3 regions of the Rhodococcus sp. IEGM 1354 genome follow, and region 3 is predicted to be linked to each of the others. Evidence: predicted binding sites of a transcription regulator. Region 3 holds the regulator's gene; each other region holds the start of a gene.

Region 1 (3,533 bases), on a different contig from region 3:
AGGTCGACGCCCACCGCACGTAGCTGCTGCTGCGTCAACTCCAGGATCGCCTGGTTGCCAGCGAACACTGCGGAGTACATGACCTCGAAACTCAGCCTCTGTCCGTCCTTTTCACGGATTCCGTCCGATCCGGGAACCCACCCTGCCGCGTCGAGCAACGCCTTGGCATTGTCCGGGTCGTAGGTCACTCCGGCGAGTTCGGTGTAACCCGGTGTCGCACTGGCCAACGCGCTGGTGGCCGGCTCGAAATCGGGTCCCAGTACGGTGTCGACGAGTTCCTGCCGGTTGATGGCAGGCACCAGTGCGGCGCGCACGACGGGATCCTGCAACGCACCGCGCGTGACGTTGGGCTGAATGCCGAACGGGACTCCCGGGTTCGAGGTGGTCAGAATTCGGCCGCCGGTCGCTTCGATCTGCGGAGCGTCCTGCGGCAACGCATCGCTGACGGCGTCCAGTTGATCGGAGGACAAGCTTCCCGTGCGGACGCCCGACTCGGGCACGATGGTGAAATCGATGCGATCGAGATAGGCCTCGCCGGTGTGACCGAATACCGCTGAACCCCAGTTGTATCCGGTCCGCTTGGCCAACGAGACCGACCGATCCTGTTGGTAGTCGGCATAGGTGAAGGGCCCGGACCCGATGTTGGTTCCCAAGCACCGCGATTCCGCCGATCGGCCCGAGGTAGCGAGTGCCTGTATTCCGAGCTGTGGTGTCGAACTCGCCTGCAGGAACTGCGCATTCGGTGCTGCGAAGTCGATGCGCACCGTCGAGGGGTCGACCACCGTCGCGCTCTGATAGCCGGTCAGATAGCTCGCCGCCAACGGTGCCTTCGCTGCGCCGAGGCCGATGATCGCGTCGAAATTCGCCTTCACCGCCGCCGCGTCGAGCACCGTGCCGTCACTGAAGGTGACGCCGTCCTTCAGCGTGAATGTGAAGGATTTCGCGTCGGGACCGACCTCCCACCGCTCGGCCAGCCACGGTTCGATCTCACCGGTTTCGGGGTTCTGATCGGTGAGTGAATCGACGACCTGACGGGTGACGTAGATGGTCTGGTTGGTGCCGGACTGGGCGGGATCCGAGCAGGTCGGGGCCCCGGACAAGCCGTAACGCAGAGTCCCGCCCGGCTGAGCCGGACCGGCATCGGCGGCCGTGGTGGCGGCACCACCGGCGCACCCGGCGAGGAATGTGGCCGTAGTGGCGATCAGGCCGGCCACCAGGAATGCAGGACGAGTGGACACGTAGGTGTCTCCGATATCTGGTCGATCGCGCGCACAGTCCCGCGTCCGAGCTGGGTGTGCCCAGGCAGGAGTGCGCGCAGATGATGAGGTGAGGTGTGAAGTACGAGTTGCGGCGAAAGGTCAGCTGCGACAGGTCGAACCGTTGAGGCGGCACAGATCGACATGGAGACGGCGGCAACCGTTGACGAAGCCTGAGGCAACTCGGGTGTTCACGTGCATTCCTCCATCGGTCCCGGCGGTAGCACCCTCACCCGACGAGCGGGGGGTTGCTGCGACGTCATAGAGCCAGGTCTCTCGGTCGCTCTGGATGGTCCTACGGTTCCCGATACTACGAGAGCGTCGACTCGGTTGCCAACCGGGGTAGGAAAACCCGCCGACAACAGACGCGAGAAGCGCGGTCGGAACGATGCCTACCGTTCAGACGGCCAGCGCCAGTCCAGCGCTCCCACTCGCGCAAGATCTCGAATCATCATGCGAGGCAACCTTGTTCAACTCTGGCGCATTCACGCGGTGCACCCAGTAGTCGATCGCTTCGCCGGCATGAGCGAATCGGACGAGGACGTCCATGCAGAGCCAGGTCGCGACCGAGAAGTCCTGTTCCGCACCGTCGAGACCGATCAGTGTCAACTCTTCTCCCACAGCAAGCAACGCGCGATCGATATCGGAACCGCCGGGGCCGAGCCACGCCAGCGCTCGTCCGAGTAGCGCCCAGTCTCCGGCGGTCACAGGCTCATCGGCCGATTGTCTGCACAGTTCCGCAGCCGCAGCGAGAGCATCCGCCACCGGAGTCGTTACCGAACCGTGGAGCTCAGCGAGAATGCCGCGATCGGAGTCGACCAGATCGGCCATGTAGCGCCAGCGGGCAGCAAGCGCCGCGTCCTCTGGCCACAGGTCGGCGGTGCCGAACTGGAGTCGGGTGATCATGTCCTTGGCCGAACTGCACGAAAGCGCGGAGCCACACGAGTCGTTCATGTCGATCATCCCCACTGGGTCAACACACAACATTGGTCACCGGCTCGACAGTCGCATTCGGAGGTACCGTCGAGCAGTGGCTTTCGTCACCGATGCAAGCAACGCTGCTGTGGTCGTTACGTCCGCCTTGGGGGATATTGAACGCCGCCACCAGCATCTTTGCGACTCGTGGTTGCACAAATCCGACAACGTCACACTTTGGATCCATATGTAATTGGCCGCATAGTGCCGTGCGCCGACTCCAGCTGGGCCGCAGCGACAGCCAAATGATGTGGGAACGTGCGTTCGAATAGTTGTCGGTGGGTCGCGGTAGATTCTGTCCATGCTTTCGGGGGACGGCGGATCAGGGGTGGACGGCATCGAGACGGTGCCGCCTGCCCCTGCTGTGTCCGATCCCGAACTGTCAGCGCTGGTGGACCGTGTCGAGTCCGCGGTCGCCGAGTTGGCGGGGCAGGCGTCGGTGGCATGGTCGAATGCCGACCGCCGTGCGGTGATCCAACGCATGGAAACTCTGTCGCGGTCTGTGACCGCGTATTCGCACACCTGGCTCAACGAGCTGATCTCACAGCACGGCCTCGACGTCTATCCGGGGTCGGTGCCGTGCTCGGTGGCGTGGATGATCCGGATCACCCCACGAACAGCCGGGGCGCGAGTACGTCTGGCCGCCGAATTGGGTGACCGCACCGCACTGTCCGGCGAACCGCTACCGCCTTTGCTGCCGCACACCGCTGCAGCGATGCGGGCAGGACTGCTCGACGTCCAGCACGTGCAGATGATCCGCGAATTCTTCCGCCATCTGCCCTCGAGTGTCGATCCGCAGACCCGCGATCGCGCCGAACAGCAGTTGGTCGGCTTGGCGTCGACGAGGCGACCCGACGACTTCGCGCCGTTGGTGGCGCACCTCGGTTCGATCCTCGACCCCGACGGCGACTTCGACGAGGACGAAGACGAGGACAAGAACGCGAAGCCGAGGCCGCGGAAACGGCGGGATGCGTTCTTCTACCTCGGTGAGCAGGGGTCCGACGGAATGTCGGAAGGAAAGTTCTGCGTCGACTCGGAGCTACGGGCCTACCTCGAAGCCTTGTTCTCGAAAGCCGCGAAGCCGGGAGTGAACAATCCCGCCGACCCGACATCGATCGTCCACGAGGATGAGACCACCGGCGACGAGGACGGCGGCGGGGACGGCGGCGGGAGTGGCAGTGCAGCTACGCCAAAGCCCGGGCCGATGCCCGACGAGGCAGGATCCAGCGATGCTCGATCGGGTGACGAATACCTGTGGGATGGGACGAACGACAACGGTGCCAACTTCTACGGTGACGACGA
Region 2 (3,533 bases), on a different contig from region 3:
GCGGCGGCAATGGCCGGACCGTGCGGATGTACGGCGGCCATCGTTCCGGCGGCACCTCCGTATTGAACACAGCACGACCGCCGGACCGCAGCGAGACGGTGACGCGAACGAGTCAGCGCCCCAGTCCAATTGGCGGCAACCAGCCCGAAAGTGGTGGGTAACGCCTGCTGGCCGAGGGTGCGCGCGACCATCGGTGTCGTTCTGTGCGTCAGCGCCAGGTCTCGCGCCGCGGTGTACGCATCGCCGAGCGAGGCCTCGACGACCGTGAGTGCGTCACGTGCGACGAGCATGGACGCGGTGTCCATGATGTCCTGGCTGGTTGCCCCTGGGTGCACGGCAGCAGCAGGAACTCCATGCTCCGACACGGCGTTTCGCAGCACCTTCACCAGTGGTATCACCGGATTCCCACCGGCCACTGCAGCCGCTCCGAGTGCTGTGATGTCCAGAGATTCACCCAGCTCGGCCGAGACCGCGGTGATGATGTCCGCATGCACGACGTCGACCACGCCGACCGAGGCAGCGGCCCGGGAGAGGGCTGCCTCGACGTCGAACATCGCCCGAACCCAGCCTCGGTCGCCGACGATCGGTGCGATGATCTCGCTGCCGAATATCGGATCGAACAGTGCACCTCTATCGGAAGCCATGGTCCTCTTTCGCCGCATCGTCGATCAGTTCGTCAGCGTGCATCACAGCGCGAAGAACGGGGTCTCGTCTCCGTCCGGATCGGTGTTCTGTAACACGATATCGAGGTGGTAGCCGCCGTCCACTGTGGTGGCGACGAGTCGGGCCCGCTTGTCGGCGGGCAAGGCGGACAGCACCGGATCGATCTCGTTGGCCTCGGCCTCGTCCGGGAAGTACATCCGCGTGACGACCCGCTCGAGCATTCCGCGGGCAAAGATTCCGACGTCGATGTGGGGTGCTTCGACGAGGTCGTTCTCGGCGGGCAACGGCCCCGGTTTGATGGTCGTGATCGTCATCGTTCCCCGTGGATCGGCAAATGCTCGACCGAAGCCGCGGAAACCTGCGACACGTGGTGCCACCGCACCCCGTGGATCGTCCTGATGGTCGAAGCGTCCGTCGGAGTCGGCCTGCCAGGTCTCGATCATCGCGTCGGACACCGGTTGACGAGCCCCGTCCACGAGGGTGAACGTCAGGGTGATCGCCTCGGCGGTGCCGGGAGGTACGACGTCCTGTCCATCCGGCCACAGCAGACCGATGTGGACGTAGGGCCCGACCGTCTGAGAAGGCGTCTGACCGAACGGTGCAGTGGTGAAATCGGCACCGGTCACCACCGGGTACCTGGGAGCGAACTCGGGGTCAGTCATCGTGGTCGTCCTCCTCGAACGGGGTGGCGTTGCGTCCGCGCAGAACGATGTCGAACCTGAACCCGAGAGCCCAGTTCGGTTGTGTTGCTTCGTAATCGAAGGTACTGATCATGCGAGCACGCGCGTCTTCGGGGGCTGCGTTGTAGATGGGATCCTGGAAGAACATGGGGTCGTCGGGGAAGTACATCTGCGTCACCAACCGCTGGGTGAATGCGTGACCGAACAGGGAGAAGTGGATATGGGCAGGCCGCCATGCGTTGTGGTGGTTGCCCCAGGGGTACGCGCCCGGTTTGATCGTGGTGAACCGGTATCGGCCGTCGGCATCGGTGAGTACTCGGCCCACGCCGTCGAAATGCGGGTCGAGAGGCGCTGGCCAGCGATCACCCGAGTGTCGGTAACGCCCGCCCGCGTTGGCCTGCCATACCTCGACGAGCGTGTTCGGGATCGCTTTGCCGTCGCTGTCGAGCACTCGTCCGTGCACGATGATGCGTTGACCCTGAGCTTCGCCACCTCGCGCGAGTGTCAGGTCGGCGTCGGAATCCGTGACTCGTCCCTCGCCCAGAACCGGGCCGGTGATTTCGGTCAATCGTTGGGGGAGGAGCGTCAACGGCTGCGCCGGATGCCGCAGAGCAGTGGTCCGGTACTCGGCGAAGTCGCGTGGTGCATGGACACCCGTCTGGTCCCGGTACTCGGGCGGGAGATGAAGCATCGACAGCTCCTGACGATCGTGGTGATCAAGCGCACTCGCCACCGTATACATGTGTTCGCATGGTGGCAACCTGTTCACATAACGCACATCATCGGGTACCGTCGCTGCCATGTTGGACAAAGTCGTGGCCAGTGCCACAGAAGCGGTAGCGGACATCCCCGACGGGTCGTCGATCGCCGTGGGCGGGTTCGGGTTGGTGGGAGTGCCGGAGATCCTGATCGCCGCGGTGCTCGAGCAGGGAGCGACCGACCTCGAAACCATCAGCAACAACTGCGGAACCGACGGCTTCGGTCTGGGAGTGCTGCTGGCGCAGCACCGCATTCGGCGCACGATCAGCTCGTACGTGGGGTCCAACAAGGAATTCGCACGGCAGTACCTCGGTGGCGAACTGGAGGTGGAGCTGACCCCGCAGGGCACCCTCGCCGAGCGGCTGCGAGCCGGTGGCGCCGGTATTCCGGCGTTCTTCACCCCCGCGGGCGTCGGGACGCAGGTGGCCGACGGCGGTTTGCCGCTGCGTTACGACGGCAGCGGCGGCATCGCCGTGGCGAGTCCGCCGAAGGAGACCCGGGAATTCGACGGGATCACCTATGTCATGGAGCGCGGCATCGTCGCGGACTACGCCTTGGTCCACGCCTGGAAGGGCGACCGGCACGGCAACCTGGTGTTCCATGCCAGCGCACGGAACTTCAACCCACCCGCCGCCGCGTCTGGTCGGATCACCGTGGCGCAGGTCGAGCACCTGGTCGAGCCGGGGGAGATCGGTCCGGACGAGGTGCACACCCCGGGCATCCATGTGCAGCGGGTCGTGCATGTCGGCCCGGTCGAGGTCGGCATCGAGCAGAGGACGGTACGAGCATGAGCGAGAAGATGTCCCGCGAACAGATGGCCGCTCGGGTGGCGCAAGAGCTCGGCGACGGGCAGTACGTCAACCTCGGAATCGGCATGCCGACCCTGGTGCCCAACTACATTCCGACCGACGTCTCGGTGATTCTGCATTCCGAGAATGGCGTGCTCGGCGTCGGCCCCTATCCCACCGAGGACGAACTCGATCCCGAGATCATCAACGCGGGCAAGGAAACCATCACGGTGCTTCCCGGCTCGTCCTACTTCGACTCGTCACAGTCGTTCGGAATGATCCGCGGCGGTCAGGTCGACGTCGCCGTGCTGGGTGCGATGCAGGTCAGCGCCACCGGCGACCTCGCGAACTGGATGATCCCCGGGCACATGGTCAAGGGGATGGGTGGTGCCATGGATCTGGTGCACGGTGCCCGTCGCGTGATCGTCATGATGGAGCACGTCTCCCGGAAGGGTGAACCCAAGATTCTGCAGTCCTGCACTCTGCCGCTGACCGGGAAGGGCTGCGTGCACAGGATCATCTCGGACATGGCGGTTCTCGACGTCACCGACGACGGACTGCGCCTCGTGGAGACCGCGCCGGGAATCTCGGTGGACGAGGTCAGGAACGCGACCGCAGCCGAACTACTCGTCGATGTCGCTGG
Region 3 (3,533 bases):
ACCCGGCGTTGGTGCCCGAGGGTTCGGGCGTGGCGGTGCGAGTGCTCAGTACCCCCGCCCAGCAACGAGCAGCCATGCGCGCGGGCACCCGGACTCTGCTGCTCGCCACGGCACCGAAGGGAACGAAGGCGCTGTTGGCCGGGCTGCCGACCGCCGAACGTCTTGCGCTCGGCCAGAACCCGTACGGCGGCGTCGATGCGCTGCTCGAGGAATGCCGTGCGCTCGCTGTGGAAGAAGCGATGGACGCGCACGGCGGACCGGTTCGCGATCCGGCCGAGTTCGACAAGCTCCGGGCACTGGTGGACGCAGAGGTTTCGCGGCGTACAGCTGCTGTTCTCGCTCTGGTTCGACCGGTCCTGACGGCCGCGTTGGCTCTGTCGGCCCAGTTGCAGAGCGCATCGGGTGAGCCGGCCGACGATGTCCGAGAACAGCTCGACGGCTTGATCTTTCGCGGTTTCGTCACCGAATTCGGTTCTCGACGGTTGGCCGATCTGCCACGCTATCTCGCTGCGGCGACGAAGCGACTGTCCACGCTGCCGAGCAGCGCGGGCCGCGACGCTGCGGCGATGGACGTTCTCGACCGGGTGTACGGCTCGTACGGGCGGCTGTTGGATTCGCTTCCGGAGAGCAGGAAGAGCAGCCCGGGTGTGCAGGAGCTGTTCTGGATGATCGAGGAGCTGCGGGTGGGGCTGTTCGCGCAGGGAATTCGTACCGCGTATCCGGTATCGGAGAAGCGCATCGAGAAGGCGATCGCCGATCAGTCTCGCTGATCGGCCCGCGGTTCACTCGACGTCGGCGGACTCTCGATGTTTGCGGAGTTCGTGAATTTCCTTCTCGAAGTCCTCGGCCGAACTGAACGAGCGGTAGACCGACGCGAAACGAAGGTAGGCCACTTCGTCGAGATCGCGTAGCGGTCCGAGAATGGCCAGGCCCACTTCGTTGCTGGGAATCTCGGCCGAACCGGCCGCGCGAATATTGTCTTCGACTTGCTGAGCCAGCAGGTTCAGCGCGTCGTTGTCGACGTCTCTGCCCTGGCAGGCGCGACGAACTCCTTTGACGACCTTCTCCCGACTGAACGGCTCGGTCACACCACTGCGTTTCACGACGGCGAGCACGGCAGCCTCCACGGTGGTGAAGCGTCGACCGCACTCGGGGCAGGACCGGCGTCGCCGTATTGCCTGACCCTCGTCCATCTCACGCGAATCCACCACGCGTGAGTCGGGGTGCCTGCAGAACGGGCAATGCATGAGGGAGCCTCCGTCGTAGCCGATACTCCGACGACGAACGTGCGCGTCGGGGCAGTCTTCGAGGATACTCAGCCACGCTGGGCACCATGGTGCCGGTGGTCATCTGCTGGGTGCGTACTCGACGAGCGCTCCGTCGTGAACCATGACCGCGCCGGCGGGCTGAGTGGCCGCGTCGGGTGTGGTCGCGCTCAGATTCGCGATGCCGATCAGACCGCCGGCCACGACGACCACAGCCAACATCCACAGAACGAGAGAGCGTGGGCGCACGGTCTGGCTCGCGAAATGGGCCGAGGTGTCGTCGAAGTCTCGATCCGCCATCTCGCGATCGGTGACGTCGGTCCAGGACTCGTCCACCACAGGCAAGCACGGGCCGTTCTGCGTCCGACGCGCGTGGTTCTGCAGCACGGGCCGCGAGCGCCGACGACGCTCGACGACACCGGATCGCGAACGCAAACCGGCAGTGGTGGGACGATCGGTGGTGATGGTCATCGGAACCTCGTCTTCGCTCGTTGGATCGATTGTTCGATCAGGCGTTCGATGGACGCTTGTTCGAAGTTCTATCACGCGCCTCCGACAAAGTCTGTAGAAAACGCGACACGAGTCGAACAGATGTTTGATTCAACAGCTGATACACGCTAGATTCGTGTCAGAAACCACACGCCACACGAGTCGACAACATCAACTCCAGTCCGCGTGGATCGATACCGCGTAGACCGAATCCAGCCGCATCAGCAGGAGGCCGACAGCATGAAGGACGAGACCTCGACGAGGTCCATCACCGGTTCCAGTACGACGGGTTCCACGAAAGCTGGTTCCACGCGAGCCGGATCCTCGACGGTCGGCAAGGCCGCGGCCGGAAAGCCGGCCGCCGAGCCTACCCCGAAGGCCATGGAGGTGGGCACCGACATCAGCGCGGGGCTCACCGAGCGCCAGCGGAAGGTGTTGGAGGTCATCCGGGCATCGGTCACCGAGCGCGGATACCCACCCAGCATTCGAGAGATCGGCGATGCCGTGGGCCTGACGTCGACGTCGTCCGTCGCCCATCAGTTGCGCACCCTGGAGCGGAAGGGATTTCTGCGGCGCGACGCCAACCGCCCCCGCGCGGTCGACGTTCGCGGACTCGACGAGGTGCAGGCCGATCAAGCTGCCGCCGCGGTCGACGGCTCGTCCGAGGATCAGGACCGGTTGCCGACTCCCACGTTCGTTCCCGTTCTGGGGCGGATCGCCGCGGGTGGTCCGATTCTGGCCGAGGAAGCCGTCGAGGACGTGTTCCCACTCCCCCGCGAGTTGGTCGGTCAGGGATCGTTGTTCTTGCTCAAGGTCGTCGGCGAGTCCATGATCGACGCGGCGATCTGCGACGGCGACTGGGTCGTCGTGCGTCAACAGTCCGTGGCCGACAACGGCGACATCGTCGCGGCGATGATCGAGGGTGAGGCCACGGTCAAGACGTTCAAGCGTTCCAAGGGTGAGGTGTGGCTCATGCCGCACAACCCACTGTTCGAGCCGATCCCGGGCAACAATGCTGCCATTCTCGGCAAGGTCGTCACCGTGATGCGCAAGCTCTGAACTCTGTTCGGACACAACGAAGAAGGGCCGCAGCACAGATGCTGCGGCCCTTCTCGTCGGTCCTGAACGATCGGCAGAATCAGAGATTCAGTCCGCGACCGATGATCTCCTTCATGATCTCCGTGGTGCCGCCGTAGATGGTCTGTACCCGAGAATCCATGTACGCCTTGGCGATCGGGTACTCCTTCATGTAGCCGTACCCACCGTGCAGCTGAAGGCATCGGTCGATGAGCTTGACCTGGTTCTCGGTGGTCCACCACTTGGCCATGGCAGCTTCCTGCACGGTCAACTTGCCGTCGTTGAGCAGTTCGATGAATTTGTCGACCATGATGCGGGTGGCGGTGGTTTCGGTAGCGAGTTCCGCCAACACGAATCGCGTGTTCTGGAACTTTCCGATCGACTTACCGAATGCCTTGCGGTCACGGCAGTACTGAATGGTCATCTCCAGTGCCGATTCCATGGCTGCAGCGGCAACGACGGCAATCGAGAGCCGCTCCTGGGGCAAGTTCTGCATCAGGTAGATGAAGCCCATGCCTTCTTCGCCGAGCAGGTTGGCGGCGGGAACCCGAACGTCGGTGAAGCTGAGCTCAGCGGTGTCCTGGGCCTTCATGCCGATCTTGTCGAGGTTGCGGCCACGCTCGAAACCGGGCATGCCCCGTTCGACGACCAGCAATGAGAAGCCCTGGGCCCCCTTCTCGGGATCGGTGCACGCCACGACGA

The links. The regulator LexA, encoded in region 3, represses DNA repair genes until DNA is damaged. The targets are predictions, from matches to a motif close to CGAACANNTGTTCG.
Region 1: QM588_RS19255 (HNH endonuclease signature motif containing protein) is a predicted target of LexA. The motif match lies at 2,485-2,498, and genes of this name have one in related genera.
Region 2: QM588_RS05400 (CoA transferase subunit A) is a predicted target of LexA. The motif match lies at 2,079-2,092, and genes of this name have one in related genera.

Annotation. Positions count from the first base shown of each region.
Region 1 covers NZ_JASHKT010000009.1:70,462-73,994, reverse strand. The annotation lists gene QM588_RS19265 (ABC transporter substrate-binding protein) at 1-1,214, opposite strand, end outside; SAM riboswitch class I at 1,459-1,552, opposite strand; gene QM588_RS19260 (hypothetical protein) at 1,656-2,210, opposite strand; gene QM588_RS19255 (HNH endonuclease signature motif containing protein) at 2,533-3,533, shown strand, end outside.
Region 2 covers NZ_JASHKT010000002.1:194,610-198,142, forward strand. The annotation lists gene pcaB (3-carboxy-cis,cis-muconate cycloisomerase) at 1-644, opposite strand, end outside; gene pcaG (protocatechuate 3,4-dioxygenase subunit alpha) at 687-1,325, opposite strand; gene pcaH (protocatechuate 3,4-dioxygenase subunit beta) at 1,318-2,034, opposite strand; gene QM588_RS05400 (CoA transferase subunit A) at 2,144-2,893, shown strand; gene QM588_RS05405 (CoA transferase subunit B) at 2,890-3,533, shown strand, end outside.
Region 3 covers NZ_JASHKT010000005.1:14,591-18,123, forward strand. The annotation lists gene hrpA (ATP-dependent RNA helicase HrpA) at 1-770, shown strand, start outside; gene nrdR (transcriptional regulator NrdR) at 783-1,247, opposite strand; gene QM588_RS12170 (hypothetical protein) at 1,347-1,736, opposite strand; gene lexA (transcriptional repressor LexA) at 2,136-2,813, shown strand; gene QM588_RS12180 (acyl-CoA dehydrogenase family protein) at 2,893-3,533, opposite strand, start outside.